Regions from separate parts of the Streptococcus sp. CCH8-C6 genome, predicted to be linked through region 1. Evidence: predicted binding sites of a transcription regulator. Region 1 holds the regulator's gene; the other holds the start of a gene.
The links. The regulator NrdR, encoded in region 1, represses ribonucleotide reductase genes. The targets are predictions, from matches to a motif close to ACACNATATATNGTGT.

Region 1 (16,094 bases):
CATCGTCCAGATCCACCTGAGCCAGACTAGCCTCCTTAAGACTGGCTGGTAGACTGATGAGATTGAGACGGCTTCTAATGGCCTCCTGTCTCTCCTGCTCAATCAACTCAGGTGTCTCTTCATAGGCAACATCCGCATAGCCTTCATTTTTCACCAAGATTGGCTTATATCCTTTAGCAATATAGGTCTCGTCCCCCAGCAAAAAACGGTTGCGCTCCGTAATATACTGGTTAAACTTGGAGACACTACGCTGAATTTCAGCTTGGGTCAGCTTTTCCTGCTGGATAAAGGCTACCACATCTGGATCGGCCATAATCTGCTTAACCAGCTCCTGATAGTCAAATTGCCGCACCCTATTCATATGAGGCATATTCTGTCCTATTTTCTCCATTTATTCGCCTCCTCCTTCAAGTTTGGCTAAGAGCCGACGTTTCTGCTCTTCTAGCTCGGCCTGCTTCTCTGCGCTCGTTTCATTTTTATAATCCGGCTGACTCCAGTCAGGTACGTTGCTCTTGGTAGAGCCTTGTCCAGATTTAGCTGGACGGTTCTGGGGCTGCTGGTTGCGCTCACGGATTCTCAAGACTGCTTCCTCAGCTGTCGTCACCTTTTGATAAGAAAAATCATTAGCTACCTTGAGGGCATACTTTTCATTGAGATTGGCTGAATCCACCTTATTAAAGGTCAAGAGCAAGATTATGTTGATAACCTCGTCCAAAAGGCCTAATTCAGCTAAATCTAGCAAAAGCTTTCTCTCTGTCCGCGTAATAGCAGCCTGACGAGTTTTCTTAATTTCTGCCAGGAATACCATTGGCGATGTTCGTTTCGCTTCTTGGATAATAGACTGCTCCTGCTTAGAAAACTGACCTTCTGCTGGCTTCTGAGCTAGCTTTTGCTTCATCCGCTTGGTAGAAATGACCTGAGAAACAGCAGTTTCTCTAGCCAAAACGTAGGTCTCATACCAGGTCCACTTTTTCTGCTCAGCAATTGCAAACAATTCTAGCACATCTTCCTTTTCATTTGCAAAGCGAAGATTGTCCTGAGCCATCCGTTGCTTGAAATACTCCAAGTCAAAATCATTGGCTTTTCGCACTGCCCTTGCTTGCTCATCTTCCATACCAAACACCTGCATAAAAGGCTTGATCAATTTATATCCGCTAGGATTTTCTGGTCGCAGGGCATCTGCAGCAGCTTCGCCGATTTTCTTTTCCAAGAGCCGACTGTACACATTATGGCTGAAAAATTCCTCCGCCGTTAAAGTCGGGTGGAGTTGAACCAGATAATGGTCATCTGTTTGATAAAGGTCCACTAGCTTAATCGCCGCTAAACGCTCAAAACTTTCTTCTAAAACATTAAGTCCAAAATCTAAATGATTGAGAATCTGACTGAAGAGGTGCTGCTTTTGCCCATTATCTCCAAAAGACAGCAGATAAAGATAAAGTGCTACCGCTTCTCTCCCCAAAATCGGCAAATAGAGCTTGGTCAAGATAGCAATATCTGGGCTGACTGCATTATTGCGCAAGAAAGAAAACTGATGGTTTGGTTTCATTTATTTGTCCTTTTTCTTCTTGGACCCCTTGGTAATCTGCTTGAGCAGGCTTTCTAGCTCTCCCACATCCTTGAAACTCCGGTAAACACTGGCGAAACGAACGTAGGTGATTTCATCCAGCTCTGCCAGTTCATCCATGACTAAGGATCCAATATATTCACTATTGATTTCATTGTCGCTCTGACTGCGGACCTTTTGCTCAATTCGGTTGACAATCTCCTCTATTTCGTCACTAGATACTGGCCGCTTTTGAGCGGAGCGAATAATACCGTTAAAAATCTTATCCCGAGAAAATTGCTCACGCGTCCCGTCCTTTTTGACAACCACTAGGGTTCTCTCTTCGACGCGCTCGTATGTCGTAAAGCGGTGTTGACATTCCTCACACTCACGGCGGCGACGGATTGTATTCCCATCTTCTGCCTGTCTGCTATCAACCACACTTGATTTATTCCCACCACATTTCGGACAACGCATACCATTTCCTCCTAGAATCCTAATACTTCATTATAACACGTTTTCAAGAATAACAAAAGACAGCCGTTTGGAGGGTAATATTTCACCATTTTGCCCTAAAAATGTGTTTATCAAAAATAAAAAGCGAGACAAATCTGTTGCATTCTCAGTCTTGCCTCATCTTTTTACTATTATAATGCCACTTGCACTTCTAAACCAAAGTGGTCACTGACAACAGGGGTTTCTTTCCCGTCAAAGACGACAGCGGAACGCTCAACGTCCATCCCTTGACTAGTGAAAACATAATCAATCTTCAGAGCGTGCTTATTATCATCCCAACCTGCGATAGTCCCTTCTACAGTTGCCTCTCCGCTAGCTTCTTTTGCAGCAGTATGACTATCCTGCAGCTTCAGTGGACTGGCTAAGATGGTCTGGTAACCTTGCTGGCCGACTGGATTGTTGAAATCGCCCATGAGGACCAGAGGAGTTTTAACCTTGAGAAGCTCTGCTTCAAGCTTAGCCCATTCCCCCTGAAAGCCTTTGTCCCACCAAGACAGATGGCAGGAGGCAATTGTCAGCAATTGACCTTCCACCTCAGTCTCTGCTAGCAAGACTTTACGGGTATGGTAATCCCTAGGATCATTAGCCTCTGATACCAGAACTTCTCTAGGAGCAATAGGTTTTCTAGATAGGATTGCCACTCCTTCGTTGTAAATATCAAACCCAATATGATTATAGGCCCAGGACCAATGATAGTCCAATCCTGCCTCAGCCAATTTTTCTACCAAACAAAGGGCAAAGTGGTCTTGATGAATCTCAATTGCGCCCTCAACCGCCTGATAGAAAGGAGCCTGAACAACCTGTTCAGACTCCGTTAATTGATTGACTTCCTGCAGGCAAATGACATCATATTTTTCTTGAAGAATGCGTTCTGCAAGCTGATTAAGCTTAGTTTCTTGCTCTTCTTCCATCCAACTATGAGTATTTAATGTCAGGAATTTTGCCATGATTTCTCTTTTCTATTTTACAATTCAACCTTAGCAACAACTGTCTTAGCAGATGCTTGACCAAGTTTTTCTACTGTTACAGACTTGATAGCTGCTGCATTTGTGAAGACTACGATTGTTGAAGTTTCACGTCCAGCTTCTTTGATTGCTTCCAAGTCAGCTGTGACTAAAAGATCTCCAGCTGCAACTTTTTGACCTTCTGAAACATGAACTTCGAACGGTTTACCTTCAAGGCTAACAGTTTCCAAACCAATATGTACCAAGACTTCCAGGCCGTTATCTGTCACAAGACCGATAGCATGCTTGCTAGGGAAGACGCTAGTTACTTTACCAGCAACTGGTGAATAAATCTTACCATTTTGTGGCTCAACTGCAAATCCATCACCCATCATTTTTTGTGAGAATACTGGATCTTTAACATCTGCCAAGTCAATGACTTGACCGTCTGCAACAGTTTCAACTTCCTCAGTCACACCTTTGTAAGTAACTTCGGTAGCTGCTGATTCTGCTTTTTGGCTAGGAAGTGTTTCAGGAATCACTTCACCAGAATCCAACAAGTCTTGAATATCAGATTTGAGAACGTCAGCTTTTGGTCCGTAGATAGCCTGAACGCCTTGGCCTTTCATAACCAAGCCCATAGCGCCTTCAGCTTTCCACTGTTCTTCTGTTCCAACTTTTTCAGCATCTTTGACAGTCACACGCAGACGAGTCATACATGCATCTACATCTACGATATTAGCACGACCACCCAGAAGGTTGATAACATTTACTGCTTGAGAAGCTTCAGCAACTTTACCACCAGTTGACTCTGATGAAGAAGCTTCATCTGAACCATCTGCTGTTTCATAGTTACCGTTACGTCCCGGAGTTGCATAGTTGAACTTCTTGATCATGAAGTTAGAAATGAAGTACATTACAACACCAAAGAGGATAGTTACCCAAATGAAGTTGATGATATCCCCACCAAGACCAGCACTAACAGACATAGGGGTACGGGTCAAGAACTCAATTGAACCAAAAGAATGAACACGCAAATCAACAATATCAGCCATAGCAAAAGCTGCCCCTTGTACAAATGCGTAAATGATATACAGCGGTGTCGCTACAAACATAAACATGTACTCGATTGGTTCAGTAACCCCTGTCAAGAAGGTTGCCAAAGCAGTCGCAATCATCATACCTTTGTATTTGTGTTTCTTATCTTTGTCCACATTGCGGTAGATGGCAACTACTACACCCATCAGGATACCGAATGAACCAATCATCTGACCTACTTTGAAACGAGCCGGTGTGTAAGCGGCAAGAAGGTCTTGATATTTAGCTGGATTACTTCCTTTCAGACTAATCAAGTCCTGAACCCAAGCCAACCAAAGTGGATCCTGACCAGGAATTACTTTACCAATTTCTTTTCCTGTTTGGATTATGTAGGTACCACCCAGTTCAGTATAGTTCATTGGAATAGTCAACATATGGTGCAAACCAAATGGAAGCAAGAGACGTTCTAGCGTACCATAGATAAACGGTGCTAAAATTGGCGGTGCATTTGTAATCCAAATACCAAAGGCATTAATTCCCGCCTGAATAAACGGCCAAAATACACCAAGAATTAAAGCAATAATAGTTGAGTTTAAGATGACAACAAAAGGAACAAATCTTTTCCCATTAAAGAATGATAAGGCATCTGGAAGTTTCCGGAAATTATAATATTTATTGTAAGCTACCGCTCCGACAAAACCAGCAATAATTCCGACAAAGACTCCCATTTTAAGAGCAGGAGCTCCTAGAATTAACTCAAAGTAATCAGACACTTTCAGAGAAAGATTTAATGATTTAATACCGAAACTCAGCGTGTGCACTGTAGCATTAGGTTTAGATAGCATTTCGCTGGTAACCCCAAATAGAACACCAGTAATTCGGTTAATCAAAATGAAGGACAAACCAGCCGCAAAGGCACCTCCAGCTCGTTCTTTAGCCCAGTTTCCACCGATAGCTAGAGCAAATAAGATATGAAGATTACCGATAACACCCCAACCAATTTGTTCCATTACGCCACCAATAGTGACTAAGATTCCCCAATCTTGGTTAATCATAGGAACTGTCTTACCGATACTAATCATCAGTCCTGCTGCCGGCATAACAGCAACGACCACCATCAAAGCTTTACCGAATTTTTGCCAAAATTCAAAGCTAAAAATGTTCTTGAATGAATCTTTCATCATTCAGACCTCCTTATATTTTTTGCAAACCACTCCTTTTTATGAAATCGTTTGCATATCGTTACATCTATTATAGCACGAATTTTTATTTTGTAAAGGCTTTTATAAAAATTTTTTCTCTTTTTTAAAATACATAAAGCTGATATTCCTTTTGTAAGTGGCATTTTCTATACTACAGCATCAACGAAAACGATTGCATAGATTTCTAACAAAGAAAAAACCTTCAGTATGAAAGTAAACATTTCATACTGAAGGAGTCAAACTGCATCATCTAAATTAGATAAGTTAGAATTAATCCGTTTGTGTTCCTTGAGAAACTACACTTGTATCTGCTGTTGTAGTTTGAATAGATGTATTTGTAGTTCCAACTGTCGTATCTGTTGTTGGATAAGAATAATTTTGGTAAGCTCCATTATAAGCAGGCTGACTATAAGAAGACTCGTAGCTACTGTAGCTTTCAGTGTTGCTAGGTGTACTACTATTTGTACTTCTCAGACTATTACCACCCATAAAATCCTCATATAGTACTGCGTTTGTCTTAAGGGACTTAACTGTTTCCAACCCTAGAGCTTTCCTTATTAAATTTTGCATTTCCAATAGATGATCAGACGTCACTAATTGATAGCTTCCACCATCAGGTAAAGTCGCATCTTCTCCACGCAACTGCTCAGATTGAATGTTCTTAAATGCATCTTGATAGCCTAGCAGTTGAGGAATACTTTTTGAATCAAGCGCGATATTTGTCTGCATGTTGCTGCTGATAGCTTTTAAAATAGCCTGATAATGGCTGACACTGTTGAGACTGAGAACTTTTTCAACCACTTTCTTAATTACTTCACGTTGACGCTTCTGGCGGCCATAGTCACCCTCTGGATCCTGATAGCGCATGCGAGCATAGACCAACGCCTGATCACCATTGATGGTTTGCTTGCCTGGCTCAACCTTAGCAGTATACTCAGGCTCATTCTCTTCAATAGAAATTGGAAAGTCAAAGGTATTATTGACCTCAATGCCACCTACAGCATCTACTAATTGAACCAAGCCCTGCATATTGATCATCATATAGCGGTCAATATGGATGTTCATCAAGCCCTCAATGGTTGAAATAGCTAACTCAGATCCACCATTCGCATAGGCCGCATTCAGCTTAGCTTCAACTGTCTGACCATTCTCATCAATCTGAGTCAGAATATCTCTCTCCAAGCTCATCATGACTGTTTTTTTAGTTTTTGGGTTGACACTCATGAGAATCATGGTATCGCTATTCCCAACCCAAGTATCCTCGCGTGAACCGCTTCCTGTATCCACTCCCATCAGCAAGATAGTCATGGGCTTAGTCGCAGAAATGACATCTGTCTCATTTCCCAACCCCTTATAAGTCTTGGATAGTTCATCTGTTGACTGACCATAAATCGTCCATGCATAAGTACCGATACCAGCTGTCGTTACGACAAGGAGGCTGAGAAACATCATTATAATCTTTTTAAACATATCTTTTTTAGTCTATCAGTTTACCCATCAGGTAAACATCAAGAAATATCCCTTCTTTTAAATAGGCTCCTCTTTTTTGTAAGCCTTCAATTTCAAATCCTAAATCTTTATAAAGGTGAACTGCTCGTTCATTTCTAACCTGAACGCTCAATTCCAAACGTCTAATAACATGAGAACTCTCTGCCCAAGTTAGTGCCTCTTCCAGCAGTATGCGTCCCAGTCCTTGGTTCCAGAAAGCTTTCTTCACCACGACAAAGACTTGACCAATATGGCGAATCCGCTCATGGAAATCAGCTGTGATGCTGACAAGGCCAGCAATCTCACCATTTAAAAGCGCCAACAGATAAAGCTGATTACTAGAAGCAGCCTGATGCTCAATGAATAAAGCCATCTCCTCTTGATTTATCAAGATTCCAGCCTCATCCAGCGTCATATAATCTGACTCAGCCCCGACCTGATTGAGGAAGGCAATCAGCTCAGCAGCATCTGTTTTTTCCGCTTCACGCAAGCATAATTCATATTCAGTCATTCTGCAGTCCCTCAAGCAGCTCTTGGGCTCGTGTTCCTTGGGCTTCAAAAACCAATTCACGCCCGTCTTCCTTTTTCAAGAGGCTTAATTTGAGACAGTCTTCAGGTAGATTTTCTCCTAGCAGCTCCCCCCATTCAATGACTGTCACACCCTCCCCAAAGAGAAAGTCATCCAAATCAATGGAATCTGGATCGTCTCCGATGCGGTAGACATCCAGATGATAGAGCGGCAAGCGCCCCTCGTATTCCCGAACAATGGTATAGGTTGGACTTTTAATCATCTGACTGATGCCCAAACCTAGAGCCAGACCCTTAGTAAAGGTTGTCTTCCCTGCTCCTAAATCTCCCGTTAAAACCAGTACGTCCCCTGCCTGAAGCGATTTGCCCAGGCGCTGACCCCACTGGATTAATTCTTCCTCATTATGACTAAACATTCTCTTATTATACCAGAAAAAATTTTTTTCTGCTTAATTTTGCAAAAGAAAAATCAGCCGCAAAAAGCTGATTTTTTATAACAAAAACATAACCTATCCAAACTGTACTAAACTCAGGGAAATCCAGCAATGTTTAGACCTAATTTAAAGCCAGATTTACAAAATTCAAAATAAAGAGAAGATCCAAAATCCAAATCATAGAATGCACATCCTTAGCTTGACCTTTGAAGATTTTGACCAAGGTGTAGGTGATAAATCCAGCTGCTATCCCGTGAGTGATAGAGTAGGCAAATCCCATAAAAATAGAAGTAAAGAAAGCTGGAATGGCTTCTGTCATATCATCCCAATGGATATTTTTCAGACTAGCCAACATCATAATCCCAACAATAATCAGAATCGGTGCAGTGGCAGCATTAGGAACAATGGCTAAAAGCGGACTAAAGAAGCTTGATACTGCAAAGCAGATGGCTACAACCAAGGCGGTCAGACCTGTTCGGCCTCCAGCTCCGATACCAGCTGCAGACTCCACATAAGTCGTCACATTAGAGGTTCCAGCAATTGCGCCAATAGAGGTTCCAATGAGGTCCGAGTAAAGCGCCTTATCCAAGCCTTCTGATTCATGGTTTTCTCCAGAAGTCGCCACAATCCCGACCTTTTCACCTGTCCCAATCAAGGTACCAATGGTATCAAAAATATCTGTCAATGAAAAAGCCAGAATAGCCATACATGTCTGGGGCCAGCGAGCTGAATCTGCTAAAAGGGCACCCAGACCTTTCGGTCCTACTGCCACCCCAAAAATCTGTCCCAGTTCATTAACAGCAGTACCAATGTTATTCTGCCCAAAGTCAATGGCTGACAAATCAACCAAGCCAACCAGAATAGCTACCACTGTTGTTACTAGGATGGATAGGATAACACCACCCTTGATATTTTTCACGATAAAGAAGATTGTGATGGCTAAACCGACCAAGGCTACTAGAACTGCCGGATTGTTAAAGTCTACCAGACCTGGAGTTGCTGCTGAATTAGCCGTAATAGCTGCTGCGGCCTTATCTGCCCCCTTGCCAGCTACTGTATAGTTTCCCGGATCGATTGAAAACTTGAGCAAGCCAGCATTTTTAATACCTACATAAGCCAGAAAGACTCCGATCCCTGCTGAAATAGCTGCTCGCAAGGAGCCTGGAATTGACTCAATGATCATCTTACGCACCTTGGTCAAAGTGATAATGAGCGAAATAATCCCGCAGATAAAGACCATAGCCAAGGCTTCCTGCCAAGTGTAGCCCAAGGCAAAGACGACCGTAAAAGTGAAAAAGGCATTCAACCCCATGCCCGGTGCCTGCGCATAAGGCAGGTTGGCAAAGAAAGCCATCATCAAGGTTCCGGCAACAGCCCCGATAATCGTAGCTAGGAAAACACCCTGCTTGGGCATACCTGTCTGAGCCAGCATGGCCGGATTGACGAATAAAATGTAGGACATGGCAAAGAAAGTCGTCAGACCAGCTAAAACCTCAGTCCGGACATCTGTCCCTTTTTCGGTCAATTTGAAAAATTTATCCATTTTTCAATAAATCTCCTTTTGAGTAAAATTTCTAATATCTAGTTCAATAACAAAGAAAAACAGATTGAATTTCGTTTATTTACGAACGATATTTTAAATTATAATAAAAAACATTCACTTTTTCAAGATGAATGTCTCGCTATTCTTATTTTTTATTATCTCTCATCAGAAATACCAAACTCATAAACTGTAAAAAGGTAAAACCAAGAATGAAAGGCAGTCGATCAGGCTGCAAAGTTTGCAAGAGCTTCTGTAGAACCAGCTGAGGATGAAGCAATAAATCCCAGCTATTGAGGCGATCATAACGTCCTATGTAGATAGCCAGACTGGACACAGCCGACAGAGCTGCCGTCAGCAACAAGTCCAAATACCAGTTAAGCTTCCAGCCTTCCTTGATGACATACCAGCTCTCCATACCACAGAAAATCCCGAATAAAATACTGGAAACAAAAGCTAAAAAGAGCAAGAAAACACTTGGCTTACTCAGAACATCTGCCACCCAAGTCATATGAATCAAATCAGTAATCATATAGAAAGTGTTGGGGAAGAAAAGCAACCACAACAGGAAAAGAAGAGGATAAGCCCACTTCTGCTTCTTGAATAAAAGTGTCAAGACAGCTGCATCATAGCTGATTAAGGCCAAGGTCATATTCCAGATGAGATAGGTCGGACCGCCATTTAGAGATTGGATATAGATAAAAAAGGCAATCATCAGAAAAAGAGCATGAATCATGATCGGTTTACGCATACGAAAAGCTCCTCCTTGCTGTGTCATAATTGTGACTGATTAGAGCACCATTATAACATAAGTCGTGTTATTTACACTGAATTCTGTTATAATAGTCTGTATTATCACTGAAAAGAGACTCACATGACAAAAAAAGTAATCGCTGTGGACTTGGACGGAACCTTGCTGGATTCTAATAGCAATCTGTCTGACTTCACCAAAGAAACTATCAAAAAAATTTCCCAAAAGGGCCACAAGGTCATTATCACAACAGGTCGTCCCTACCGCATGGCTTTGAAATATTATAAAGAATTAGAGCTCAATACGCCCATGATCAACTTCAATGGCTCTTTGACTCACATTCCAGAAAAGAAATGGGACTTTGAAAAATCGCTGACGCTGGATAAGTCCTTCTTACTAGATATGGTTAAGCGAAAGGATGAGATTGAAGCGGATTTCATTGCCGGCGAATACCGCAATAAGTTCTACATCACCAATCCCAATGAAGAAATTGCTGATCCCAAGCTATTTGGCATCGATGCTTTCAAGCCTGAAAATCAGTTTCAAGCCAACTTAGTAACGGAGAATCCTAACGCCATTCTCCTGCAGACACGTGCAGCTGACAAATATGCTCTGGCAGAGGAAATGAATGCTTTTTATCAGCATGAACTTGCTATCAACTCTTGGGGCGGGCCGCTCAACATTCTCGAGTGTGCTCCCAAAGGGGTCAACAAAGCCTTCGCCCTTCAGTACCTGCTTAATGTTCTCAATGTGGATCGCAAAAATCTGATTGCCTTTGGAGATGAGCAAAACGATACTGAGATGCTGTCCTTTGCTGGCACTGGCTATGCCATGAAAAATGCCAATACTGACCTGCTACCCTACGCCGACCAGCAATTATCTTTGACTAACGACCAAGATGGCGTCGCCCACGAGCTCAACAAACTCTTTTTATAAAAGTAGACAATTAGACAAACTCTGTTCGAGAGTTTGTCTTTTCTTTTTTGTCTTCTCTCAACCTCAATCATGCTCAAAAGCTTTAAAAATAGAAGCTTATCCGCCGTATCATAGTTTTAAAGGTTACTTTCGCTCATATTTGTAAGCGTTTGCTATTTGTTTGAGTTTGTGATATAATTAACATAATCAAAAACTAAATAACAGGAGGAAACTACTTATGAAAGCAGTTGTTGTAAATCCAGAGGGAACTAATGTCCAACTCATCGAAAATAAAGAAATGCGTCCTCTTGAAACAGGGGAAGCTCTCGTTGATATCGAATACTGCGGTGTCTGCCATACTGATCTGCACGTCGCGCATGGTGACTTTGGCAAGGTGCCAGGTCGCGTTCTTGGGCATGAAGGTATCGGTATTGTCAAAGAAATCGCTCCAGATGTAAAAAGTCTCAAGGTCGGAGACCGCGTCAGTGTCGCTTGGTTCTTTGAAGGCTGCGGCGCTTGTGAATACTGTACAACTGGTCGCGAAACCCTTTGCCGTACAGTAAAAAATGCTGGTTATTCTGTTGATGGTGGGATGGCAGAGCAATGTATCGTAACAGCTGACTACGCTGTCAAAGTCCCTGAAGGACTGGATCCTGCTCAAGCTTCTTCTATCACTTGTGCCGGCGTGACTACCTACAAGGCTATTAAAGAAGCCCAGCTGCAGCCAGGACAATGGACAGTAATCTTTGGAGCAGGTGGATTGGGTAACCTAGCGGTTCAATATGCCAAGAAAGTCTTTAATGCCCATGTTGTCGCTGTTGATATCAACAATGACAAGCTAGCTTTGGCCAAAGAAGTCGGTGCTGATATCGTCATCAACGGCCATGAAGTTGAAGATGTCGCTGCTCTTATCCAAGAAAAAACTGGCGGTGCGCATTCTGCCGTAGTAACAGCCGTTTCTAAAGTTGCCTTCAACCAAGCTGTTGACTCTGTTCGTGCTGGCGGTCGTGTAGTTGCCGTTGGATTGCCATCTGAAATGATGGACCTCAGCATTGTCAAAACCGTTTTAGATGGTATCCAAGTCATCGGTTCCCTCGTTGGTACTCGCAAGGACTTGGAAGAAGCCTTCCAGTTTGGTGCTGAAGGATTAGTGGCTCCCGTCGTTCAAAAACGTCCTGTTTCAGATGCAGTGGATGTCTTTGATGAAATGGAAGCGGGTACCATTCAGGGACGTATGGTACTTGACTTCACACACTAATGTTTTAAAGCATGTCAGTCCCAACATTTACCTAACTCTTGGAAACGTATGATGGGCAGACTTGATATTATTTAGAAACTTTTGCCATTATAGAGGGAGACTAAAGACATAAGATGCGATTTTTTGTCTTTGGTCCTCCTCTTTTTTTTTTGATAAACAAACACTTTCTCAAACACGATTCTTTTCTTTCATTTCAAAAGTCTCTTTCATATTATTTCAATATTTTTTCATATATTGACCTATTGTATTTTCTGTTTTCCTAATTTATTAAAACATTTCTATAGCTATGGTTTGCTTATACCTATATTTATCAGGTTTTCAGCAAATACTGACATTTTTGAAAGAAAAAGTCGTTTTTAGGAACAAACGCTTGCATTTTTCATGAAAACGTTTTATAATAAACTTGCCTTAAAGTTTTCTTAAAACTTAAGTCAAACATTTTATAAGGAGGAATGTCAATAATGAGTATCGGAATCATTATTGCTAGCCACGGTGAATTTGCTGCTGGTATTCATCAATCAGGTTCTATGATTTTCGGTGAGCAGGAAAAAGTACAAGTTGTTACTTTCATGCCCAACGAAGGACCAGATGATCTCTATGCAAAGTTCAATGACGCTGTGGCTTCGTTTGATGCGGACGATGAAGTGTTGGTCTTGGCTGACCTTTGGAGTGGCTCTCCATTCAACCAAGCTAGCCGTGTCATGGGTGAAAATCCAGACCGCAAGTTCGCTATCATTACAGGCTTGAACCTGCCTATGCTGATTCAAGCTTATACAGAAAGGATGATGGATGCCAACGCCGGCGTTGAAGCTGTTGTTGCTAACATCATCAAAGAAGCCAAGGAAGGAGTCAAAGCTCTGCCTGAAGAGCTGAACCCTGCTGTTGAAGAAGCAAATGCTCCTGCTGCAGCTGCTCCAGTTGCCCAAGCAGCGATCCCTGAAGGGACTGTAATCGGTGACGGCAAGCTCAAAATCAACCTTGCCCGGATCGACACACGCTTGCTGCACGGTCAGGTAGCAACAGCTTGGACGCCAGATTCAAAAGCAGATCGTATTATCGTTGCTTCTGACTCAGTAGCTCAAGATGAACTTCGTAAAGAATTGATTAAGCAAGCTGCACCAGGTAATGTCAAAGCCAATGTTGTCCCAATCGACAAATTGATTGCTGTTTCAAAAGACCCTCGCTTTGGCAATACTCATGCCTTGATTCTGTTTGAAACTCCTCAAGATGCCCTGCGTGCTATTGAAGGCGGTGTGCCAATCAAGACCCTTAATGTTGGTTCCATGGCTCACTCAACTGGTAAAACGATGGTCAACAACGTACTGTCAATGGACAAGGAAGACGTTGCTACTTATGAAAAGCTGCGTGACCTTGGCGTTGAATTTGACGTACGTAAAGTACCAAATGACTCTAAAAAAGATTTGTTTGATTTGATTAAGAAAGCCAACGTGCAGTAGAATCAAACGTTTTGCTTCTATTAATTTACGAAAGGATTTAGAACATGTCTATTATTTCTATGGTTTTAGTAGTCTTTGTTGCCTTCTTAGCCGGTCTAGAAGGTATCTTGGACCAATTCCAATTCCACCAACCGCTGGTTGCTTGTACCTTGATTGGACTGGTAACTGGTAATTTGGCTGCCGGTGTTATGCTGGGTGGCTCTCTCCAGCTGATTGCTCTTGGCTGGGCTAATATCGGAGCTGCTGTGGCACCTGATGCCGCCCTCGCTTCTGTTGCCGCTGCCATCATCATGGTACTGGGTGGAGACTTCTCAAGCAAAGGAATCGCTGTAGCACAAGGTGTTGCTATTCCGCTTGCTGTTGCTGGTCTCTTCTTGACTATGATTGTCCGCACTTTGTCAGTCGGTTTGGTTCACGGTGCAGATGCTGCTGCGAAAAAAGGAGACATTAAAGGAGTTGAACGCGCTCACTTTATCGCTCTCTTCATGCAAGGAGCACGTATTGCTATCCCTGCAGCACTTCTTTTGATGATTCCTGCTGAGTCTGTTAAATCTGCTCTTGAAGCTATGCCAGCTTGGCTATCAGAAGGTATGCAAATCGGTGGTGGTATGGTCGTAGCCGTTGGTTATGCCATGGTTATCAACATGATGGCAACTCGTGAAGTATGGCCATTCTTCGCTATTGGTTTCGCTTTAGCTGCTGTCAGCGAACTCACTCTGATTGCCCTCGGTGCAATTGGTGTCGCTATTGCCCTCATCTATCTTGCCTTGTCTAAAAAAGGCGGAAATGGTGGCGGTGGAGCAACAGCTTCATCTAATGATCCAATCGGCGACATCCTAGAAGACTACTAAGAAAGGGGACACACTATCATGACAGAATTAAATACTGTAAAACCTGATGAGTCAGGAAAATTGACTCTTTCAAAGGCTGACCGTCAAAAAGTTTGGTGGCGTTCTACTTTCTTGCAAGGCTCTTGGAACTACGAACGTATGCAAAACTTGGGCTGGGCTTATTCACTGATTCCAGCTATTAAGAAGCTTTATACTAAAAAAGAAGATCAAGCTGCTGCTCTTGAGCGTCACTTGGAATTCTTCAACACTCACCCATATGTAGCAGCTCCAATCATCGGAGTTACACTTGCGCTTGAAGAAGAAAAAGCAAATGGTGCAGCAATTGACGATGCGGCTATCCAAGGGGTTAAAATCGGTATGATGGGACCTCTGGCTGGTATCGGAGACCCTGTCTTCTGGTTCACAGTTCGTCCTATCCTTGGAGCACTTGGTGCATCTCTTGCTTTGACTGGAAATATCATTGGGCCACTTATCTTCTTCTTAGCTTGGAATGCTATCCGGATGGCTTTCCTCTGGTACACACAAGAATTAGGCTACAAGGCTGGTTCTGAAATTACTAAAGACATGTCTGGTGGTATCCTTCAGGACATTACCAAAGGTGCTTCAATTCTAGGTATGTTTATCTTGGCTGTTCTGGTTGAGCGCTGGGTATCTATTAAGTTTGTCTTTAATGTTTCATCTGTTAAGCTAGATGATAAAGCATATATCCATTGGGACAAATTGTCTAGTGGCTATAAGGGTATCCAAGAAGCCTTTGCTCAAGTAGGTCAAGGACTATCTCAAACCCCTGAAAAAGTTACAACTTTCCAACAAAACTTGGATTCCTTGATTCCTGGTTTGATGGGACTGCTTCTAACTTTCGCTTGTATGTGGTTGCTTAAGAAAAAAGTATCCCCTATCACTATCATCATCGCCCTCTTCGTAGTTGGTGTACTAGCTCACGTTGCTGGTTTGATGTAATCAAAAAGAAGGTTTCGGCCTTCTTTTTATTGTGGTATAATAGCTATATTATTTAAAAGGGAGTTACTCTATGGCACAGTCACAAAACAAAACAATTGAGTTTAATACCACTGGCGTTTCCTATCTTGGATTAGGCGGAAAGGTTGGGAAAATTTTAATCGGCGAGACAGCTCTGGAGTTTTATGCGGATGCCAATGTAGAAGATTATATTCAGCTGCCTTGGACTAGCATCACTACTATCGGTGCTAATGTTTCTGGCAAAAGAGTCAGCCGCCACTTTGAAATCTGGACTGACAAGGGAAAGTTTCTCTTTGCCTCCAAAGACTCTGGTAAGATTCTCAAAATTGCGCGAGAACATATCGGCAACGACAAAGTTGTGAGATTGCCGACTCTGTTACAGAAAATTACTGGAATCTTTAAGAAGAAAAAATAGGGTTGAAAAAGTTTCAACCTTATTTTTTATATTTTCGACTAAGACAAAAGCTATTTGTATCAGCAAAATGGAGCTAGCACAAAAAATTGAAAAGTCAAACAGGTTTGAGAATGCACTATTTCAGTCCCTTGAAATGATGGGGTGGGGTAAGCTGACATTATTAATGCAAGACCGCATCATTAGATCTTCAAAAAGTATAAACATCAGCTATTTTTTTCTCAAAAGTCCATGTCTTG
Region 2 (16,094 bases), on a different contig from region 1:
ATGGTTTTAACCGTAGCATTCCAAGCATCTGCCCATTCCAGGTCGTACTCATCCACCAAGAGACGCATAAATTCAGCCGGTGCAACAGCTGGGTGAGTATCGTTAATATGGACAGAGACCTTCTCATGAATATCTTTGAGCGGACGACCCTGCTTGAGGTAGGATTTGATAATGGTCTGCAGACCTGCGCTGGTCATGAAGTATTCCTGGATCAGGCGCAGCTCTTTTCCTTCGTAGCTAGAGTCGTCTGGATAGAGAATAGCAGTGATGTCTTGCACCCGGCGACGAGCTTCAATGGTCGGATAGTCCAATTCATACTCCTCTGGAATTTCAACATCCCAAAGACGGAGATTGTTGACATTGTCATTGCCAAAGCCAATCTGCGGCACATCGTAAGGAACGGCCCGCAAGATTTTGGAATTCTCATAAAGTGGCACAATCCGGCCCTTTTCATTGGCATGGAGGGAAACATTTCCGAAGATTTTAACATCAACAATATCATGGTCCTTACGGGTCTCCCAGACATTGCCTAGACTGCCAAACCAAGCATCAGGAATTTCTACCTGATAGCCATCTACGATGCGTTGCTTAAAGAGGCCATAGCGATAGCGAATCCCATTTCCAAATCCTGGATAGCCAGTGGTTGCCAGCGAGTCCATGAAGGCAGCCGCCAAGCGGCCCAGACCGCCATTGCCCAAGGCCATGTCATACTCAGCATTCTTGACATCTTCAAAGTCAACGCCCAACTCGGCAAAGCCCTCCTTGACCGTATCGAGGATACCTAAGTTGAGCAGATTGGTTTCCAGCATGCGACCTGGAAGAAACTCAATAGAAAAGTAATAAGCTGTCTTTTGCTGCTGCTCAATCAACTGATTGCGTCGCTCTAGCCACAGGGGCGTGATATACTTGCGGACAGTGCTGGCTAAAGCCTGAAAAAGCTCCACTGAAGTCGCATCAGCAACCTTAATCAGCTGTCTTTCATGTAGAATATCCTTAAAATCTCGAATAAAACGTTCTTTTGTTAGTTCCATAGTGGATGGTTATCTCCCTTTCTTAATAGCGGGAAGCAGATTTAAACGTAGAAATACTTTTTTCAATCAAGATGGGAATCGCTCACTTCAGCCACAAGCTAAAAACAGGGCTCCAATACAGTATGATAATATATAAAAATGTAATTCTCACGGAAATCCTCCCTTGTCCAATGGACAAGAGAGGATTTGCTTATACTGATTCCAAAGTAAATGTTATAGGAGTGATTGATATAAATCACTGTATGCCTTGCTGGCTGTATCCCAAGAGAAGTCTCTCTCCATCGCCTGCTCTTGCAGAGATTTCCAAGCTTCCTTGTCATCGGCATAGAGCTTGAGTGCCTCCTTGAAGGTCCAAGTCAGCCAGTAGCCAGAAAAGTTATTGAAGCTAAAGCCAGTTCCCTTTCCTGTATAGACATTGTAAGGCTCGACGGTATCACGCAGACCGCCCACTTCATGCACCAAAGGCAAGGTTCCGTAGCGCATAGCCATCATTTGTGACAGTCCACAAGGCTCGAAGCGGCTTGGCATGAGGAAAATATCGCTGGCAGCGTAAATCTCCTGAGCCAAGGTCACATCAAAGAGAATGTTGGCTGAAAGCTTATCAGGATAGGCATGACCAAACCAAGCGAAAGCCTGCTCAAAAGCTGGATCGCCTGTTCCCAATAGGATAATCTGCACATCTTCCTGGAGGAGATTGTGCAGCTCTTCCACTACCAAATCAAAGCCTTTCTGACGGGTCAGACGGGAAACAATCCCAACTACCGGCACATCGTCACGCACAGGCAGACCAACTCTCTCTTGCAAAGCTCGCTTGTTTTCTAGTTTACCAGATAAGTCAGATTTGTCAAAGTGATGGGCTAATAGCGGATCCGTTTCTGGATTATAGATATCTGTATCAATACCGTTGACAATTCCGACCAGCTTACCGGACTCCATCCGCAGAATTTGATCCAAATTGCAACCAAATTCTGGTGTACGAATTTCACTTGCATAGCTTGGTGATACAGTTGTCACTCGGTCTGCATAGAGAATGCCAGCTTTCATCCAGTTGAGACAGTCATTCCAACGCAGGGTTCCGTCTGCATAGCGCTCATAGCCTACTCCAAATAGTTCCCAAAGCATGCTGTCAGGAAATTGACCTTGGAACTCCAGATTATGGATGGTCAAGACAGTCTTGATATTCTGATATGCTTGAATCCAATGGTATTTTTCCTTAACCAAGAAAGGAATCATAGCTGTATGATAATCGTGAACATGCAGAACATCTGGAATGAAATCAATCCGCTCCATCAGCTCTACTGCTGCTAACTGGAAGTATGCAAAGCGCTCACCGTCATCAAAGTCCCCGTAAACATGGCCGCGGAAGAAATAATGCTGGTTGTCAATAAAATAGAAGGACACACCGTTCAAGACCAGGCGCTTGACCCCAACATACTGGCGGCGCCAGCCAACGCTGACTTCAAAATAGAAAAGGTCTTCCACTTGGTCGCCAAATTTGGCATCAGTCATGTCATAGTATGGCAGAATGACACCAACTTCATGGCCAGCCTTGACCAGTGATTTGGGTAGAGCGCCGATAACGTCTCCCAAACCACCTGTCTTAGAAAATGGGGCTCCTTCTGCTGCTGCAAATAAAATCTTCATCGAATTATGTCCTCTGTAACTTTTTGGCCCTTCTTGACTACGATTGGGTCTTCTGCAGTTCCGCGAATCACCACTCCTTCGCCAATTTCAACACCCTTGTCCACAATCGCGTACTCAACAGTTGCATTTTCTCCAACTTTCACTCGAGGGAAGAGAACACTGTGTTTGACACTGCTTCCAGTCTTAATCTTGGTATTCCGTGAAATTACAGAATTGATGACCTCACCTTCCACAATGCTTCCTGACGCAAACTGGGAGCGAGATACTTTTGAAGACTCAGCATAGTAAGTTGGCTCTTCATTCTTAACCTTGGTGTAAATCTTTTGATTCGGACTGAAGAGAGAGTAGAATTTCTTACTTTCCAGCATATCGATATTGGATCTGTAGTAGGTCTCTACAGAATAGATATTCGCCAGATAGCCTGTATATTCGTAGGCAAATGCCCCTTCCTGAGTTGCTAAATCACGCAGGACATAGCGAAGTTTTTGCGGATGCTCTTTCTTAGCTTCTTCTTCCAGCTTTTCAATTAGCCAAGGAGTATCCACTACAAAGATATCTGTAGACATATTGAAGAGCTCAGCATCTTCTCGACCATCAAAAAGTTTATGCCCTCTGACATGGTCCGTTTCGTCAATATCTAGGACAGCATTCACATCCGAAATATTTTCCTTATGCAATTTCTTATAGACAACTGTGATTGGCTGTTCTGTTGTATTGTGCAAATGGAAAACTTGATTGAGGTCAATATTAACCAAGATATCACAGTTAAGTGCAACAGTTTGGTTGGAACCAGAACGTTTGAGGTAGGTCAAAAGCTGCTTATAGTATTCCTCACCGACTGTAGAGCTTTCTACACGAGTATTGTAGATTCCCAAGTAATAGTGGCTAAGCAAGGTAGACAGACCCCACTCACGACCCGAACGAATATGGTCAAAGACAGAGCTGATATTGTCCTGCTGGAAGATACCAAAGACACTGCGGATACCAGCATTGGCAAGACTTGAAAGCGGGAAGTCAATCAAGCGGTATTTCCCACCGAATGGCAAGCTGGCTACTGGACGATGATTTGTCAGAGTTGACATATCATGGAAGCCGACTGTGTTTCCTAAAATTGCTGAGTATTTATCAATCTTCATCTTTTGGTACCCCCACTTTCTCGTTGTATCCGACAACATATACTTCCTCTGTGCCATCAATCTCTACACCATCAGAGATGATAGCACCTTCGCCGATAATGGCCCGCTTGATCTTAGCGTCTTTGCCAATAACAGCTCCACTCATGATGACAGAGTCTTCAATGACTGCGCCCTTTTTGACTTGAGCACCAGTAGAAAGAATAGAGTGTTTTACTGTACCGTCAACGAAACATCCATCAACGACCAGCGAGTCTTCCACATGGGAATTTTCACTGATGAAGTTTGGCGGAGAAATCAAGTTGCGAGAATAAATTTTCCAGCGACGATTGCGGCTATCCAGAGCATTTTCTGGGCTGATGTATTCCATGTTGGCTTCCCAGAGAGACTCTACTGTACCAACGTCTTTCCAATAGCCTGCAAAGTCATAAGCATAAACGCTTTCGCCAGATTCTAGGTAGTTAGGGATAACATTCTTACCAAAGTCAGACATATCCACATTGCTCTTTTCAGCAGCTACCAGCATATTGCGCAGACGCTGCCAGTCAAAGATATAAATCCCCATAGAAGCCTTGGTTGACTTAGGATGTTCTGGTTTTTCTTCAAATTCAACAATCCGATTATTAGCATCTGTATTCATGATACCAAAACGGCTGGCTTCTTTGAGAGGCACATCCAGAACGGCAACTGTCAGGCTGGCATTGTTGTCCTTGTGTGACTGAAGCATGTCATCATAGTCCATCTTGTAGATATGGTCCCCAGACAAAATCAGGACATACTCAGGATTGATGCTGTCGATATAGTCGATATTTTGATAAATCGCATGGCTGGTACCTTCAAACCATCGATTTCCTTCGCTCGCAGAATAAGGCTGAAGAATGGACACGCCTGAGTTAATACCATCGAGCCCCCAGCTAGAACCATTTCCGATATGACTGTTCAGAGCTAGTGGTTGGTATTGAGTAATGACACCGACATTGTGAATACCGGAGTTGGCACAATTAGACAAGGCGAAGTCAATAATACGATAGCGACCGCCAAACTGTACCGCAGGTTTTGCGATACTCTGTGTGAGCTTTCCAAGACGAGTTCCTTGCCCGCCGGCAAGAATCAAAGCTAGCATTTCATTCTTCATAGACTATTACTCCTTTGTGGAATCTTTTTTAACATTTTTACGAGCAATCCGACGCTTGATCTTCCAGATGCTGGCTCCAAGAGCTGGCAGTGTAAAGGTCAAGGTCTGTGGATAATCTTTCCAAAGTCCTTCTTGAGACTGAACTGTTTCGTTATGTTCCTTCCAAACACCTCCCCATTCTTCTAATTCAGTGTTCCATACTTCTTCATAAATGGCTTCCACTGGAACACCAATGGTAAAGTTCTTCCGCTCTACCGGCGCCATATTGAATACACAAACTAACATATCTCCTTTTTCTGTCTTACGGATAAAGGAGAGGACACTTTGATCAGTATTATCTGCATCTATGATTTCGATGCCATCATAGCTCAGATCAATCTCCCAAAGTGGACGATTGTCTTTATAGAAGGCATTGAGTGCAGCAGTAAAGCCCTGCATCTTCTTGTTCATCTGATCGTCCAGATTAGACCATTCTAGTTGCTCTTCTGACTTCCATTCTAAGAACTGACCAAATTCTGATCCCATAAAGAGCAATTTCTTGCCCGGATGGCAGATTTGGTAGGTCAGCAAGTTGCGGAGCCCTGCAAATTGATTGTAACGGTCGCCCCACATCTTGTGCATGAGACTCTTCTTGCCATGAACCACTTCATCATGCGAGAATGGCAGTAGGAAGTTTTCAGAGAATACGTACATAAAGCTAAAGGTTACCAGATTAAAATCGTACTTACGATAAATCGGATCTTCCTCGTAGAAACGAAGGATATCATTCATCCAGCCCATATTCCACTTGTAGTCAAAACCTAGACCACCCAGCTCTCTCATGCCAGTAATCTTGGTCTCTGAGGAACTTTCCTCTGCAATCATCATGACATCAGGATGAGCTAATTTGATAACCGTATTGAGACGCTGCAGGAAGTAATAGCCTTCATAATTGCGATTGCCTCCATCTTTATTTGGCTGCCAAGGACCGCTGTCATAGTCCAGATAGAGCATATTGCTGACAGCATCAACCCGAATTCCGTCCAGATGATAAAAATCAATCCAGAATTTAATGCTGGAAATCAAGAAAGACTGAACCTGATTTTTACCCAAATCAAAGTTGAGAGCACCCCAGCCATAGTTATGAGCCCGATCGTGGTCCTGATACTCGAAAGTCGGTGTCCCGTCATAGTAGGCCAGAGCATCATCATTAATAGTAAAATGACCTGGTACCCAGTCCACAATGACACCGATATTGTTCAAGTGACATTCTTCGACGAAGTCCTGAAACTCCTCAGGCGTGCCATAGGTGTGCTCAAAAGCAAAGTAGCCCATAAGCTGATAGCCCCAGCTAAGTCCTAGCGGATGAGCCATAAGCGGCATGAATTCCACATGTGTGTAGTTCATCTCCACCAGATAAGGAATCAAGTCTTCTTTTAACTGGGCAAAGCTATAAGGACTGCCGTCTTCATTGCGTTTCCAAGATCCGGCATGCACTTCATAGATATTGACCGGCCGAGAGAAGAAGCCCCAACGCTTCCGGCGTGCCAGCCAAAGACCGTCTTTCCACTTCTTCTCAGGAATAGTGCGAATGACTGCTCCCGTGCCCGGACGCTCTTCCAGATAGATAGCCAGCGGATCAATTTTCAAAATTTCCTGACCACTGCTGCGCTTGATATTGTACTTGTAAATATCTCCTTCCTTAGGCAGCTCTGTGAAGACTTCCCAAACGCCCGCTTCATTTCGGACCATTGGAATCTGCTCTTCATACCAATTGGTGAAATCTCCAATCAAATGGACACTCTGAGCATTAGGTGCCCAAACGCGGAAAGAGTAGCCAGACTTGCCGTCCACTTCATCCTGATGCGCCCCTAGATAATGCTGCAAATGAAAGTTTTCACCTGTTGTAAAGGTTCTTAATGCTTCGTTCTTATCCATGCAATCACCTTTCTATTTGTAAGCGTTTTCTATAATACTATTCTACATTATTTTTATCTCTTTTTCAAGTAAATTTCAAATATCCTTACGGAAAATCACTAAAACCGAACATTAGCTGAAATTAGTAATAAATGAGAGAGAAAACACTGCATTTTGTGCCTCTCAGTATATTTTAATTCCTTTTTCACTAAATATAGGAGCTATCCAAAACAAGAAAAAGATGAAAATTTTCATAAAGATATAGACCAATATGTAAATTTACATTTTAAAATAATAAGCAATTAAACATATAAATGATTAATTCTTTTCAAATCATGAGGTAATCTTATTAAATTTACAAGTTCATCAATGTAAGAAAAAAGGCCGCACAAAGCCGCCTTTCTCATTATTTCACATCAAACACGATGGATTTCACTTGTGTCATCGCTTCGATACTGTAACGAATCCCTTGCACTCCTGCTCCAGATCCCTTAACACCGAGGAATGGGAAGTTATCTGGACCACGTTGGGTCTTATTATTGATGTGTACAGTACCCACTTCCAGTTTCTCAGCAATTTCAAATGCTTTCGGGAAATCATTTGTAAAGACTGAAGATTGAAGACCAAATTCTGACTGGTTACAGATCTGAATAGCCTCTTCAACGGAAGTCACACGAATAATCGGAAGAACAGGACCAAATGGCTCTTCCCAAGCTAATTTCATATCCAGTGTCACATGGTCAAACAAGGCAGGCCAGATGAGATTTGCTTCACGTTTGATTTCTGTCAAGGCTGACGCTCCCTTTTCCTGAGCATCTTCAATCAAGCCCCAGATGAAATCTGCTGATGCATGATCAATGACTGGTGTGATATCCGCATTATCAAAGGGATCACCAACCGTCAGTTTCTCTACCTCTGCCTTAATCAGCGCCGCTAATTTATCTGCTACGCTCTCCATGACAATGACACGTTTAATAGCCGTACAGCGCTGGCCGGAATAACTGTATGCCCCGCCAACAATCTGCTTAGCCGCATGCTCCAAGTCGGCATCTTCCAGCACAACGGCAGCATCCTTACCACCCAATTCTAACATAATTGGACGCATACCAGCCAACTTACCGATGCGTTCACCGATTGGAGTGGAACCAGTAAAGTTAATGTAGTTTACTTCCTTATGCTCAATGATGTAGTCCCCGATTTCTGAACCGCGGCCTGTGATGGTATTGAAAACACCAGCAGGCAGACCTGCCTCAGCAAAAGCCTGAGCCAAGAGCAAACCAGAGATTGAGCCTTGAGTAGGTGGCTTAAACATCACGACATTTCCGCCGATAAGGGCAGGAGCAATTTTCGAAGCTGACAGATTAACTGGGTAGTTAAATGGCGCAATAGCCAATACAACTCCTACAGGCTCACGACGGACCACAGCCAGTTTTTTCTTACTGGCAGCTTCAAATCCGCCACCTTCCATAACCTGACCGTGAATACGAATGCCTTCTTCAGCCGCATAGCGAATCAAGTCTGCTGTCCGGACTACCTCTCCAACTGCCGCTTTGATCCCCTTGGCAACTTCTTTTGCAAGAATTTCGCCAATCTTCTCCTGATCGCGCTCCAAAATATCCGCAACCTTATGCAAATAAGCTGCACGTTCAACTGCTGAAAGAGCTCGCCAAGCTGGCAAAGCCGCACGAGCGCTTGCCATCGCATAGTCAACCTCTGCCTGAGTCATGGCAGGCACAGTTCCTAAAATCTCATTGTTGATAGGAGATGAGATGGTAATTTCATTTTCAGAAACTTTCCACTCTCCATTTATATAGTTTTTATATTGTGTCACTTGTCCCCTCCAAAATGTTATTAAATATTATTTTACCAAATTTTCTGAAAATTTCAACCAAAAGTTATAAATTTAAAGAATTTTTTCACAATTAAGATAGATTATCTAATTTTGTTCATATTAGATCTGCTTATTTTCTGTTTTCTTTGATTTCAACTTTCTGCACAATCTTCACTATGCCCCTGAAGAAAACTAAAAAGACCAGGAAAATCTCCCTGATCTTAATTTTTCAGATTAATCGAAGTCCAGATATTCTTTTTCAAGTTCAAGAACTTCTTCCATCGTTGCACATTCAGTCAGTGCACGCTGAGCCAGTTCCTCCATCTTCTTCGTATCCAGCTTCTTCATGAGGCTACGAGTCCGAAGAACTGAAGTCGCACTCATAGAGAATTCATCCAAGCCCATACCTACGAGCAATGGCACCGCAGTTTGATCGCCGGCCATTTCTCCACACATACCTGCCCACTTGCCTTCAGCATGAGCTGCCTTGATAACATTGTTAATCAAGCGAAGGATAGATGGGTTGTATGGTTGATAGAGGTAAGAGACTTGCTCATTCATCCGGTCAGCTGCCATAGTGTACTGGATCAAGTCGTTGGTACCGATAGAGAAGAAGTCTACTTCCTTGGCAAATTGATCCGCCAACATAGCTGCTGCTGGGATTTCAATCATGATACCTACTTGGATATTGTCTGCTACTGCAACGCCTTCAGCTTGCAACTTAGCTTTTTCTTCGTCATAAACCGCTTTAGCTTTGCGGAATTCTGTTAGAAGGGCTACCATCGGGAACATGATGCGCAATTGTCCATGTACAGAAGCACGCAAGAGAGCGCGGATTTGTGTACGGAACATAGCATCGCCAGTTTCAGAGATAGAGATACGCAAAGCACGGAAACCAAGGAATGGGTTCATTTCACGCGGCATATCGAAGTAAGGAAGTTCCTTATCTCCACCAATGTCCATCGTACGAACAACAACTGGTTTTCCATTCATGCCTTCAAGCACAGCCTTGTATGCTTCATACTGCTCATCTTCTGTCGGGAAGTCTTGAGAATCCATATAAAGGAACTCAGTCCGGTAAAGACCAACTGCTTCTGCACCGTTAGCATTGACACCTTCAACATCTTTTGGCGTACCGATATTGGCTGCCAATTCGAAGTGCTTGCCATCTGCAGTCACAGTCTGAGCATCCTTAAGCAATTCCCATTCAGCTTTTTGCTTAGCATAAGCCTCACCAGCTGCTTTAAATGCTGCGATTTGCTCTTCAGTTGGGTTGATAATCACTTCACCAGTGATACCGTTAGCTGCAATCACATCGCCGTCTTTTACAAGCTCAGTAATGTTATTAGTTCCCAATACTGCTGCGATTTCAAGCGTGCGTGCCATGATAGCAGAGTGGCTTGTCCGTCCGCCGATATTGGTTACAAAAGCTTTAACAAATTTCTTATCCAGCTGTGCTGTATCAGAAGGAGTCAAGTCATGAGCAATCACAACTGATTCTTCATTGATAGACGCTGGGTTTGGCAATTTCTTACCCAAAAGGTTAGCAAGAACACGCTTCGTCACGTCGCGGATATCTGCCGCACGTTCCTGCATATATGGATTGTCGTCCATGTTTTCAAAGAGAGTGATAAACATGTCCGTTACTTCTTTCAGACCAGCTTCTGCATTGGTCTTTTTCGCACGGATTGTTTCTTTGATTTGCCCAACCATTTCAGGGTCAGCAAGTACCATTAAGTGAGCGTCAAATACCTGAGCGGCTTCCTCACCAAGGCTATCTACTGCTTTCTCACGGATAACAGAAAGCTCGTTCTGTGAAGCTTCAAGAGCTGCATCCAAACGAGCCTCTTCTGCATTCGTATCTTCGACTGAAACAGTCTCAAATGATAAATCCGGTTGAACTAATAGATATGCCTTAGCAACGGCAACACCGTCAGATGCTGCAATTCCTTTAAGCATTTCTGTCATATTAAGCCAATCCTTCTTTTTCCATTGTTTCAGAGATTGCAGCGATAGCATCGTCTGCATCTGCACCTTCAGCTGAGATCTTAACATCAGCTCCTTGGCCAACACCGAGACTCATAACACCCATGATAGATTTCAAGTTTACTGATTTACCTTTGTATTCAAGCGTGATGTCTGAAGCGAATTTGCTAGCAGTTTGAACCAACAAAGTTGCTGGACGTGCGTGAATACCTGTTTCTGCTACAATGTGGAAATCTTTAGAAGCCATAGTTAGACTCTCCTTTTAAATAATTCTTTTTGAGTTATTGTGATAACCCTTACAAATTGATATTATATCACCTTTTGAAATCTTTTTCAAGAATTTTATAGCCCGCTTACAAAATATTTCTTAGGAAATGAAAACTCTTCTTATTATATTGAAGAGAGAATTTTCGAGCTAAATCCCACATTTCCCAAGCTTTATTCAAAAATGTCTGCCACCAAATTTTCAATTGTTAATTTCTTATTTTATAGAAACTAATTGTTATAAAATAAGAATATAAACTCCTCCCTCCACTCCTCCTTGTGATTCCCTAAATTCTGTAACACAAGATATTGGATTTTGGTTTTTTGGTGGAAAAGCTGCCAGTCATTTTTCTAATATTTCAAGACTTGTTTAAGCATTGCCGCATCAGCATTTTGCTCCTTTTCTGCAATTTTTCACTTCTTTTTACTGCTTATATAAACACTATATATTGTATTGCAATCTATCCTATAACAAAATATCACACAATATTTAGTTCAAAACTATTGACATTCTATTTTCTTTTAGATATACTAGTTTCGTATTATTTAAAAGAAAAAACGAAAGTTTAGAGGAATTTTTAATGGTAACTATTTACTCAAAAAACAACTGCGTTCAGTGCAAAATGACCAAGCGCTTCTTAGATACTAATCATGTAGAATACCGCGAAATCAATTTGGACGAACAGCCAGAATTTATTGACCATGTCAAAGATCTTGGTTTCAATGCTGCTCCTGTGATTCAGACAGCAACTGAGGCATTTTCTGGTTTCCAACCTGGTAAATTGAAAAAATTGTCTTAATGTAGTTTATTTTGAGGGCGGCGCGCCTTGATTGGGAGATAAACTAAAAGACAGATTATCAGGGCAAACTGCAGCTCCTATGCTCATAGGGGCCGTTTCTTTTGTAAGGCGGATATTTTTCCGCTAGCTAATTATCTTATTTGTATAGAAAAGGAAAAACATGGGACTCAAACATTTAGAGGATGTGACATACTTCCGACTCAACAACGAAATCAACCGTCCAGTTAATGGTCAGATTATGCTTCATAAAGATCAAGAAGCCTTAAAAGCTTTTTTTAAAGAAAACGTTGAGCCGAACACAAAGCAATTTTCTTCTATTACAGAAAAGATTGAGTATTTAATAGAAGAAAACTATTTGGAGAAGGAATTTATCCAGCTCTATTCTCCGGAATATATCGAGGAGCTGACTGCTTTTATCCATGCTCAAGATTTCAAGTTTAAATCTTTCATGGCTGCTTATAAGTTCTACAACCAGTATGCACTGAAGACAAATGATGGTGAATACTATCTGGAAAGCATGGAAGATCGGGTACTCTTCAACGCCCTCTACTTTGCCAACGGAGATGAAGCCATTGCCAAGGATATTGCTAATGAAATCATCCACCAGCGCTACCAACCGGCTACACCAAGCTTCCTCAACGCTGGTCGGGCCCGTCGCGGTGAATTGGTTTCCTGCTTCCTCATCCAAGTAACAGATGATATGAACTCCATCGGCCGCTCCATCAACTCTGCCCTGCAGTTGTCTCGTATCGGAGGCGGGGTCGGTATTTCCCTCAGCAATCTGCGGGAAGCTGGAGCACCTATCAAGGGTTATGAAGGAGCTGCGTCTGGCGTTGTACCTGTTATGAAACTCTTTGAGGACAGTTTCTCCTACTCTAACCAGCTGGGCCAACGTCAGGGAGCTGGGGTTGTTTACCTCAATGTCTTCCACCCAGATATCATCGCTTTCCTTTCAACTAAGAAAGAAAATGCTGACGAAAAAGTTCGGGTTAAAACCCTCTCACTCGGTGTTGTCATTCCAGATAAATTCTACGAATTAGCGCGTAAAAATGAAGAAATGTACCTCTTCAGCCCATATTCTGTTGAACGCGAGTATGGAGTGCCATTTGCCTACCTTGACATCACTGAAAAATACGATGAGTTGGTCGCTAATCCAAATATCACTAAGACCAAGATCAAGGCCCGTGATTTGGAAACAGAAATTTCCAAACTCCAACAAGAATCCGGCTATCCTTATGTCGTAAACATTGATACGGCCAACCGTTCAAATCCAATCGACGGTAAAATCGTCATGAGTAATCTTTGCTCTGAAATCCTGCAAGTACAAGAGCCTAGCCTTTTGAATGATGCGCAAGAGTATCTTCACCTAGGAACAGATGTATCATGTAACTTAGGCTCTACTAACGTTGTCAACATGATGACTTCGCCTGACTTCGGAAAATCCATCCGAACTATGACACGCGCTTTGACCTTTGTCACAGACAGCTCGCACATCACAGCTGTGCCTTCTATCGACAATGGTAACAGTCTGGCGCATACCTTTGGTCTGGGAGCTATGGGACTGCACAGCTACTTGGCACAGCAGCTGATCGATTATGGATCAGCGGAAGCTGTAGAGTTCACTAGCATCTACTTTATGCTCATGAACTACTGGACCTTGGTTGAGTCTAACAATATCGCTCGCGAGCGTGGCGTGACCTTCCATAACTTTGAAAAATCTGACTATGCTAACGGAACTTACTTTGACAAGTACCTGACGGGTGAATTTGTACCTAAGTCTGACCGTGTCAAAGAACTCTTTGCAGGCATCTTTATCCCATCTGCAGAGGATTGGGCAGAGTTGCGTGACAAGATCAAGGCTGATGGTCTCTACCATCAAAACCGCCTAGCTGTTGCACCAAATGGCTCTATCAGCTACATCAATGACGTTTCTGCTTCAATTCATCCAATCACTCAACGGATCGAAGAACGTCAAGAAAAGAAAATCGGTAAGATCTACTATCCTGCTGCTGGTCTGTCAACTGAGACTATCCCTTACTACACCAGCGCCTATGACATGGATATGCGCAAAGTTATCGATGTTTATGCAGCCGCAACTGAGCACGTGGACCAAGGTCTTTCCCTGACTCTCTTTATGCGCAGCGATATCCCTAAAGGCCTCTACGAATGGAAAAAAGAAAGCAAGCAGACGACCCGCGATCTTTCTATCCTGCGCAACTATGCCTTCAACAAGGGTATCAAATCCATCTACTACGTCCGTACCTTCACTGACGATGGTGGCGAAGTCGGTGCCAACCAATGTGAAAGCTGTGTCATCTAACAAGAGATTTTAGAAAAAGAAAAGGAAATTCGACCATGTCATAATTTTACTTTCCTCATTATGGACAGGAAGGTAAAATCGTGGAGTATTGGGGTAGTATCCAAGAAGTGATAGCTGATACCCCATCAGGTCGTACCATCTACTAAAGGAGAAAGAATGCAAACTTACTACAAAGCCATTAACTGGAACGCTATCGAAGATGTCATCGATAAGTCCACCTGGGAAAAACTGACTGAGCAATTTTGGCTGGATACGCGGATTCCCTTATCCAATGACCTGGATGACTGGAGAAAGCTGTCCCACAAGGAAAAAGACCTAGTCGGCAAGGTCTTCGGTGGCCTGACCCTGCTGGATACCCTCCAGTCTGAGTCTGGTGTGGATGCCCTGCGCAAGGATGTCCGCACAGCCCACGAAGAAGCTGTCTTCAACAACATCCAATTTATGGAGTCCGTTCACGCCAAGTCCTACTCTTCTATCTTTTCTACGCTCAACACCAAGTCAGAAATCGATGAAATCTTTGACTGGACCAACACCAATCCATACCTGCAAAAGAAAGCTGAGATTATCAATGAGATTTACCTGAACGGTACAGCTCTGGAAAAGAAAATAGCCAGCGTTTTCTTGGAAACCTTCCTCTTCTACTCTGGTTTCTTCACTCCGCTCTACTATCTGGGTAATAACAAACTGGCCAACGTTGCTGAAATTATCAAGCTGATTATCCGTGACGAGTCTGTCCATGGAACCTATATCGGCTACAAGTTCCAGCTAGCCTTTAACGAGCTGCCAGAAGACGAGCAAGAAAAACTCAAAGAATGGATGTACGACCTGCTCTACACCCTCTATGAAAATGAAGAAGGCTACACTGAAAGCCTCTATGACACAGTCGGCTGGACTGAAGAAGTCAAGACCTTCCTGCGCTACAATGCCAACAAGGCTCTGATGAATCTAGGGCAAGATCCGCTCTTCCCTGACTCAGCAGACGATGTCAATCCTATCGTCATGAACGGTATCTCAACCGGTACTTCCAACCATGACTTCTTCTCCCAAGTGGGTAACGGCTACCTGCTAGGCGAAGTTGAAGCCATGCAGGATGACGACTATAATTACGGTTTATAAGACAAAGACCCCCTCTTTCCAAAATACGGAAAGAGGGGGTCTTTGACTGACTATTAATCTATTGACTATCATAGATATATTCTTCCAGATGTTCTGCGACTGTAATCTCAACTCCAACATCAGATGTTAGATAAATCACGGTACAGTCATGAGCTGGGACAATAGGAAATAAAAAGGGCTTCATATTTTGATAAATTCTATACATCCGCCTTTGACTCGTTGGATTTTCAAGATAAAGCTTGCTGTCACCACCAGAAAAGTCAGCTGGCAGAAGGGCATAATAAGCTACCAAAGCTCCATTTTCATCCAATACTCTAGTCTTATTTAAATCCTCAGCTATTTTTTTCATCATTAAAGTAGCCATCTTTTCCTCCCTTCATGTTTTTTATCCAAATAAAGGTGGAGCTAGGAACATCATCCCTAACTCCACTTATGCAGTCACTAATTAGATACGCGATAATACGGATGCTGGGAAGCAGTGATAGCATCTTGTCCAACTCGAATCTGTGCTTTAGGATTCTCGTTTCCAGTATCAGGCAAAACAGCTCCTTCTGGAATTACTAAAAAGGTTGCGCTACTGCTACCAGCAGTATAAGCAAGAGTAGATACATAACTACCATCGCTTACTTGACCTTTTAGTAAAGTATAATCGCTGGATTCTTTTCCATTCAGAGTATGAGAAACGACCCCTTGATTATTCAATACTATCGCATCCCCCAAATCATTTTGCCAAGTACCGGCTACAGTCGAAAAATCTCCTGCTGCCAAAGCATTGACGTCGATACCCGCTGCTGGAGTGGCTGGGTCTTTCGTGTCAGACTTTGTTTCATTTTTAGGCTGAGCTTCAGAAGATACTGACGCTGCATCAGTTTCATCTGGGCTAGCTGATGGAACAGCTTTCGCTTCAGACTTAGAATCTGATTTAGAAGTTTGAACTG

Region 2: nrdH (glutaredoxin-like protein NrdH) is a predicted target of NrdR. The motif match lies at 11,360-11,375, and genes of this name have one in related genera.

The regions. Positions count from the first base shown of each region.
Region 1 is NZ_LSJN01000064.1:106,026-122,119, reverse strand. It holds gene dnaI (primosomal protein DnaI) at 1-391, opposite strand, end outside; gene AX677_RS07040 (DnaD domain protein) at 392-1,546, opposite strand; gene nrdR (transcriptional regulator NrdR) at 1,547-2,020, opposite strand; gene AX677_RS07030 (endonuclease/exonuclease/phosphatase family protein) at 2,191-3,006, opposite strand; gene AX677_RS07025 (PTS transporter subunit IIBC) at 3,024-5,225, opposite strand; gene AX677_RS07020 (LCP family protein) at 5,514-6,713, opposite strand; gene AX677_RS07015 (GNAT family N-acetyltransferase) at 6,721-7,242, opposite strand; gene tsaE (tRNA (adenosine(37)-N6)-threonylcarbamoyltransferase complex ATPase subunit type 1 TsaE) at 7,235-7,675, opposite strand; gene AX677_RS07005 (NCS2 family permease) at 7,815-9,236, opposite strand; gene AX677_RS07000 (DUF1361 domain-containing protein) at 9,382-10,011, opposite strand; gene AX677_RS06995 (Cof-type HAD-IIB family hydrolase) at 10,108-10,920, shown strand; gene adhP (alcohol dehydrogenase AdhP) at 11,138-12,157, shown strand; gene AX677_RS06985 (PTS sugar transporter subunit IIB) at 12,619-13,614, shown strand; gene AX677_RS06980 (PTS mannose/fructose/sorbose transporter subunit IIC) at 13,659-14,465, shown strand; gene AX677_RS06975 (PTS system mannose/fructose/sorbose family transporter subunit IID) at 14,484-15,425, shown strand; gene AX677_RS06970 (DUF956 family protein) at 15,496-15,858, shown strand; gene AX677_RS06965 (GNAT family N-acetyltransferase) at 16,046-16,094, opposite strand, start outside.
Region 2 is NZ_LSJN01000034.1:47,819-63,912, forward strand. It holds gene AX677_RS04240 (glycogen/starch/alpha-glucan phosphorylase) at 1-1,031, opposite strand, end outside; gene glgA (glycogen synthase GlgA) at 1,245-2,675, opposite strand; gene glgD (glucose-1-phosphate adenylyltransferase subunit GlgD) at 2,672-3,811, opposite strand; gene AX677_RS04255 (glucose-1-phosphate adenylyltransferase) at 3,801-4,943, opposite strand; gene glgB (1,4-alpha-glucan branching protein GlgB) at 4,950-6,860, opposite strand; gene AX677_RS04265 (NADP-dependent glyceraldehyde-3-phosphate dehydrogenase) at 7,246-8,670, opposite strand; gene ptsP (phosphoenolpyruvate--protein phosphotransferase) at 8,905-10,638, opposite strand; gene AX677_RS04275 (phosphocarrier protein HPr) at 10,640-10,903, opposite strand; gene nrdH (glutaredoxin-like protein NrdH) at 11,502-11,720, shown strand; gene nrdE (class 1b ribonucleoside-diphosphate reductase subunit alpha) at 11,881-14,040, shown strand; gene nrdF (class 1b ribonucleoside-diphosphate reductase subunit beta) at 14,197-15,156, shown strand; gene AX677_RS04295 (hypothetical protein) at 15,215-15,520, opposite strand; gene AX677_RS04300 (DUF6287 domain-containing protein) at 15,598-16,094, opposite strand, start outside.